DNA from 2 places in the Kitasatospora sp. NPDC086801 genome. Region 1 is predicted to be linked to the other one. Evidence: riboswitches for the same ligand, from Rfam matches in the RefSeq annotation. Region 1 holds a riboswitch; the other holds the start of a gene.
What was found. Region 1 has a riboswitch for S-adenosylmethionine ahead of thrC (threonine synthase). Riboswitches for the same ligand answer to the same signal wherever they lie in the genome.
Positions count from the first base shown of each region.

Region 2: another riboswitch for S-adenosylmethionine. It lies ahead of ACIPLC_RS08730 (aminotransferase class V-fold PLP-dependent enzyme); the one in region 1 lies ahead of thrC (threonine synthase).

Region 1 covers NZ_JBIVAX010000019.1:5,661-9,059, forward strand. The annotation lists gene ACIPLC_RS20540 (trehalose-6-phosphate synthase) at 1-59, opposite strand, end outside; gene ACIPLC_RS20545 (glucosyl-3-phosphoglycerate synthase) at 110-1,111, opposite strand; SAM riboswitch class I at 1,259-1,395, shown strand; gene thrC (threonine synthase) at 1,413-2,693, shown strand; gene ACIPLC_RS20555 (MoaD/ThiS family protein) at 2,730-3,008, shown strand.
Region 2 covers NZ_JBIVAX010000005.1:51,593-54,991, reverse strand. The annotation lists gene ACIPLC_RS08730 (aminotransferase class V-fold PLP-dependent enzyme) at 1-1,200, opposite strand, end outside; SAM riboswitch class IV at 1,252-1,369, opposite strand; gene trpD (anthranilate phosphoribosyltransferase) at 1,477-2,553, opposite strand; gene ACIPLC_RS08720 (hypothetical protein) at 2,674-3,099, opposite strand.

The DNA.
Region 1 (3,399 bases):
GCCACCAGGACGGGGGCGGTTCCGGTCGCACTCGAACGTTCGGTCGTGAGATCGCCCATGGTTGGTACGTTGCCTGGGCTCCGGAGCGGCAAACCCTTTCGGTGGGTGTTCAGTGCCGGGTCGCGTACTCGGGAACGGTGTGCATCGGGGGGCGCTCCAGGGCGGTCACCGGGTGGGTGTGGGCGGTGAACTCCCGGCTCTGCGGGTCGCGGGTGAACTGGGTCAGCAGCGGGTGGACCAGGTCGGCGGAGGCCTTCAGCCGGTGGGTGCGGTCGAGGCGTTCCAGGGCGGTGCGGTAGATGGTGGCGGCCATCCGGCCGAGGGCCTGGCCGCCCTGGTGCCGGTGGTGCCGGACGCCGACGTCCACCTGGGCCAGGGCGTCCAGGCCGACCGTCTCCAGCGCGTCGACCAGCAGGCCGAGTTCGACGCCGTAGCCGGTGGGGAAGGGCAGCCGTTCGAGCAGCGCGCGGCGGGCCGCGTACTCACCGCCGAGCGGTTGGACGAAACCGGCGAGTTCCGGCCAGTGCAGGTTGAGCAGTGGGCGGGCGACCAGTTCGGTGACCCGGCCGCCGCCGGCCGGGACCACCGCCCCGTCCGTCTCCAGGGGCCGGTCGTACATGGCCTTGACCAGCTGGATGTCCGGTTCGGTGAGCAGCGGGCCGAGGATGCCGGAGACGAAGGCCGGGTCGAACTCGCGCAGGTCGGCGTCGACGAAGCAGACGATGTCGCCGCGGGTGACCAGCAGCGAGCGCCAGAGCACCTCGCCCTTGCCGGGGACGGCGGGCAGCCGGGGCAGGATCGCGTCGCGGTGCTCCACCCGGGCGCCGGCCCGGGCGGCGACGGCGGCGGTGTCGTCGGCCGAGCCGGAGTCGACCACGACGAGTTCGTCGACCAGCGGGAGGCGCTCCATCAGCTCGCGGCGGACGGTGCGGACGATGTCGCCGACGGTGGCCTCCTCGTCCAGCGCGGGGAGCACCACGCTGACCGTCTGGCCGGTCCGGCGCTTGGCCTCCAGCAGGGCGTGCACCGGCCGGTCGACCGCGCTCCACGAGCGGCGGCGCAGCCAGGACGCCGCCTGCGGGAGCAGCGCGGGGGTCGGTTCGGCGGGCACGGGACTCTCCTCGGCGGGGTCGGTGGGACGCGCCATCTCGCGTGGCGGACGATCCCATTCGGGGTTGACGCCTTCGGATACAGTCTTCGTACAGCGGCCGGACCTTTGCACGCCGGGGTCGTCGTTGAGCACCACCACAATTTCACAAGCTCATCCAGAGGGACTGAGGGAACGGCCCGTTGACGTCCCGGCAACCTTCTCGCGCGGCTGTCTGTCGACAGGCCCCGGCGGGACAGGTGCCAATTCCGGCCTGTGGCGCGACCGTGCCACGGGGAAGATGAGGAGAGAGGCCTCCGCCATCATGGCTATCGACACCGTCGCACCCGCATCCGTGGACCTCGGCCCCGCCGCCGCGCTGTCCTGTCGGGAGTGTGGCACCCGCTTCCCGCTCGGTCCGAGCTTCGCCTGCCTGGAGTGCTTCGGCCCGCTGGAGATCGCGTACGACTTCGGCAGCGAGGGCGCCGAGGAGCTGCGCCGCCGGATCGAGGCCGGCCCGAGCTCGATCTGGCGCTACGCGCCGCTGCTGCCCGTCCCGGCCGACGTCGCCACCAAGCCCAACCTGAACCCCGGCTGGACCCCGCTGGTCAAGGCGGACAACCTGGGCCGCGAGCTGGGCTTCACCGCGCAGCTGCACATCAAGGACGACTCGGGCAACCCGACCCACTCGTTCAAGGACCGCGTGGTGGCCTGCGCCATCGAGGCCGCGCGGGCCTTCGGCTTCACGACGCTCTCCTGCTCCTCCACCGGCAACCTGGCCGGCGCGGTGGGCGCGGCGGCCGCCCGGGCCGGCTTCAAGTCCTGCGTGTTCATCCCGCACGACCTGGAGCAGGGCAAGGTCGTCATGGCCGGGGTGTACGGCGGCGAGCTGGTCGGCATCGAGGGCAACTACGACGACGTGAACCGCTTCTGCTCGGAGCTGATCGGCGACCCGGCCGGCGAGGGCTGGGGCTTCGTCAACGTCAACCTGCGCCCCTACTACGGCGAGGGCTCCAAGACGCTGGCCTACGAGATCTGCGAGCAGCTCGGCTGGCGGCTGCCGGAGCAGATCGTCATCCCGATCGCCTCCGGCTCCCAGCTGACCAAGATCGACAAGGGCTTGCAGGAGCTGATCAGGCTCGGCCTGGTCGAGGACCGGCCGTACCGGGTCTTCGGCGCCCAGGCGGCGGGCTGCTCGCCGGTGTCGGCGGCGTTCAAGGCCGGCCAGGACGTGATCCGCCCGGTCAAGCCGGACACCATCGCCAAGTCGCTGGCGATCGGCAACCCGGCGGACGGCCCGTACGTGCTGGACATCGCCCGGCGCACCGGCGGCGCGGTCGAGGACGTCACCGACGCCGAGGTGGTGGACGCGATCCGGCTGCTGGCCCGGACGGAGGGCGTCTTCGCCGAGACCGCGGGCGGGGTGACCGTCGGCGTGCTGAAGAAGCTGGTCGAGACCGGGCAGCTGGACCCGGCCAAGGAGACCGTCGCGATCAACACCGGCGACGGCCTGAAGACCCTGGACGCCGTCGCCGGGGCCGGGATGACCGCCGTCATCCGCCCGACCCTGGCGTCCTTCCACGACGCCGGCCTCGCGTCCGCCTGAACACCCCCGCCCCGCTGCGCACCCGCTAGGAGAACCATGAGCGCCAACGTCCGTATCCCCACCATCCTGCGCACCTACACCGGCGGCGCCGCCGAGGTGGCCGCCGAGGGCGCCACCCTGGGCGAGGTCATCGCCGACCTGGAGAAGAACCACGCGGGGATCGCCGCCCGGATCCTGGACGACGCCGGCAAGCTGCGCCGCTTCGTCAACGTCTACGTGAACGACGACGACGTGCGCTTCTCCGAGGGCCTGGCGACCGGGATCGCGGACGGCGCCAGCGTCTCGATCATCCCGGCGGTGGCCGGCGGCTGCTGAGCCGCTCCCCGGACCGGGGCACGCCGCCCGCGCCGTTCGTCCGACCGGCCGTCCGCACGTACGGAATTCCGTTCTCCGTACCCGCGGGCGGCCGGTCGTATTTCGGCGGGAATATGGCGGGGTCAAGTCGGAGTAGAGTGTGGCTCGGTTGGGAACAGGGCTTCCCCCCATCCTCACCCGCGAATCGCCGGACGGTCGTCCGGCCGCTGGGACCGGTCGGGCGCCTGGGCCGTGAAACATGTCAGGCAGATGTCAGAATTCCCGCGGGGATTTGTAGTAATCCGTCCGCTATGTCCGGCGTGAAATGCCGAATTCCTCCCGGTTTAGCCCGTCCTGCCCCTTGGCGCGGTGCCGGAATTCCCCGCAGCTGACCCTGTTGCAGAGGGCGTCG
Region 2 (3,399 bases), on a different contig from region 1:
GCCGGGCAGCGACGGCTCGGGCGCCCCGCACTCGGAGGGGGAGACCTCTTCGTCCCCGAGCAGGGTGCGCAGCAGCGGGTGCGCGCAGAACAGGCCGTCGCGGACCCCGATGCCGTACTCGGCGGACAGCGCGGCCGAGAAGTGCGAGCTGTTCCAGCCCTGGACCACGAAGGACAGCACGCCCACCCGGGCCGCCTCGGCGCCGAACAGGTTCAGCACCTTGACCTGCGGAATCTCCGCCAGCCCCGCCGTCAGCCGGGCGATCAGCTGCCGCTCCCGGGCCTCCAGCGCGTCGAAGCCCGCCTCGCCCAGCGCCCGGCAGGCCGAGGCGATCGCGTAGGCGCCGATGACGTTCGGCGAGCCGGCCTCGTGCCGGGCCGGGCCGGAGTGCCACTGGACGGCCACCGAGCCGTCGGCCTCCCGGGCCACCGTCCGGGTCGCCCCGCCGCCGGCCAGGTACGGGTCGGCCGCGTCCAGCCAGTCCGCCCGGCCGGCCAGCACGCCGGCGCCGAACGGCGCGTAGATCTTGTGGCCGGAGAAGGCGATCCAGTCGACGTCCAGCTCGCGCACCGAGACCCGGTGGTGCGGGGCCAGCTGGGCGGCGTCCAGCACCACCCGGGCGCCGTGCCGGTGCGCGGTCCCGGTCAGCTCGGCGACCGGCCACAGCTCGCCGGTCACGTTGGAGGCGCCGGTGACGCAGAGCAGCTTGGGGCCCTCGGGCGCCTCGGCGAGCGCGGCGTCCAGGGCGGCGACCGCCTCGGCGTGCGAGCGCGGTGCGCGCAGGTAGTGGACGTCGAGCCCGGCGTGCGCCCAGGGCAGCAGCGAGGCGTGGTGCTCGGTCTCGAAGGCGAACACCCGGGTCCCGGCCGGGACGGCCGAGGCGAGCAGGTTGAGCGAGTCGGTGGTGGCCCGGGTGAAGACCACCTGGTCGCCCTCGCGCAGGTCGAGGAACTCGGCGACGGTGCGGCGGCTCTGCTCGAACAGGTCGGTGGACAGCTGGGAGAGGTACCCGGCGCCGCGGTGCACGCTGCCGTAGTAGGGGGCGTAGGCGGAGACGTCGTCCCAGACCCGCTGGAGCGCCGGGGAACTGGCCGCGTAGTCGAGGGCCGCGTACCCGACCTTCTCACCGCTGGCGAGCGGGACCTGGACGTCGTGGCCGAGGACGGCGAGGGGGGCGCAGAGTTCAACGGCAACGGACATGAGGATGCACTCCTTCGGGGGTGTGGGACCCCGGGAGTGCTAGTCGTCGGGTGTCCGCGCTTGCCGCACGGACGATTCGCCGAGCGACCCGGTCCTCACCCAGGGCACCCCGCCACGGACGGAGGGTTGCCGGACAGCCAGCTGGGGCTTGACGCTGTCACTCATGACCTGGCCAAGACTCTAGGTCGCGTCCAGCGAGTGGTCAAACGGGCATCCACCATCCGGACAGCCGAGGAGCCCGCGCCGACGGTCCGGCACGGGCTCCCAACTACCGCCTCACACCCGGCTGGTGGCCTCCGACCAACGCCGCAGCAGCTCCTGCGCCGCGCCCGAGTCGATGGCCCGCTCCGCCCGCGCCATGCCGGCCGCGAGCTGTTCGGCGAGCGGCGCCTCGCCCAGGTCGAGCGCGACCAGCGCCGCCGCCGTGTTCATCAGGACGGCGTCCCGCACGGCCCCGCGCTCGCCCGCCAGCAGCCGGCGCGCGACCTCGGCGTTGTACGAGGGGTCCGCCCCGCGCAGCGCCTCGATGCCGACCAGCTCGACGCCGACGTCCCGCGGGTCGAAGGTGGTCTCGGTGACGGTCCCGTCGCGCACGATCCACACCTGCGAGGTGGTGGTGATGGTCAGCTCGTCCAGGCCGTCGTCGCCCCGGAAGACCAGGCCGGTCGAGCCGCGCCGGGCGAGCACGCCGGCGATCAGCCCGGCGAGCCGGGTGTCGAAGCAGCCGATCGCGTGCGCGGTGACCTTGGCCGGGTTGGTCAGCGGGCCGAGGATGTTGAACGCGGTCGGCACCCCGAGGTCGCGCCGGGCGGTGGCGGCGTGCCGCATCGACGGGTGGAACTTGGCCGCGAAGCAGAAGGTCAGCCCGACCTCCTCGGCGATCTCGGCGACCCGCCGGGCCGACAGGTCGAGGCGGACGCCGAGCTTCTCCAGCACGTCCGAGGAGCCGCTGGCCGAGGAGGAGGCCCGGTTGCCGTGCTTGACCACCTTGGCGCCGGCCGCGGCCGCGACGATCGCCGACATGGTGGAGATGTTGACGGTCTTGGCCCGGTCGCCGCCGGTACCGACGATGTCCACGGCCGGGCCGGGGATGTCCAGCGGCTCGGCGTGCGCGTACATCGCGTCCACCAGGCCGGTGATCTCGTCGACCGTCTCGCCCTTGGCCCGCAGCGCCACCATGAACCCGGCCACCTGGACGGGGGACGCCTCGCCGCTCATGATCCGGTCCATCGCCCACGCGGTGGCCGAGCGGTCGAGGTCCTCCCCCTTCAACAGCACCGCCAGGACGTCCGGCCAGGTGCGGACCACCTGCGCGGGGTCGGTACCACCGTTCGCAGGGTTCACGTTCACCATGGCTGACTCCAGCTGTTGTCGGGTTCCCCGCGTCGGGGGGACGTCCGTACGGATGGAGTCAGCCTATCGACCGGCGGGGTTCCCGCGGCGGCGTCTTCTCTAGTCGTGAGACGACATCGCTCAGCGGCTGACGGGGGCCCGCTTGGCCAGCCGCGCCCGCAGCAGGGTGGCGACCGCCTCGGCCAGCGCCACCGGGTCCACCGGGCGGGAGATCGCGGCGTCGGCCCGGCTCCAGGCGGCCAGCCAGGAGTCCTGCGGCCGGCCGATCAGCACCAGCACCGGCGGGCAGCCGTAGATCTCGTCCTTGAGCTGGCGGCCGAGCCCGAGCCCGCCGGCCGGCACCGCCTCGCCGTCCAGGATGCAGAGGTCCACGCCGCCCTTCTCCAGTGCCTTCAGCACCGCGGGGGTGGTCGCGCACTCCAGGTAGGACAGTTCCGGAAGGTCCTCGGCGGGCCGGCGGCCGAGTGCCGTCAGCACCTGCTCGCGGGTGTTGCGGTCGTCGCTGTAGACGAGGACGGTGAGCGTCTCGTCGGTCGTGTACGCCATGGGCCCTGCTCCCTCAAGTGTGATCCGGACCACGTTCGCCTGATCCGGATGCTACTCCCGATCACCCCTCGCCGAGTCCCCCTCGCGGACCTTCCTCCTCAAGCCGCCGCGCCCGCGACTCACCCGCCCGGAGGACGGCCCGTCACCCGGACCCGTCCAGACCACCCGTACGGCCGATACGGGGCCCGCGCATTACCGCCGGAGGCTCCGCCAAGCGTGCAACGACGCGCTGGGCAACGGGGTCGTAGGCCCCTCCGAGGAACCGTCAGAAAAGGGACACGCCGCTGCTCAGCCGCCATC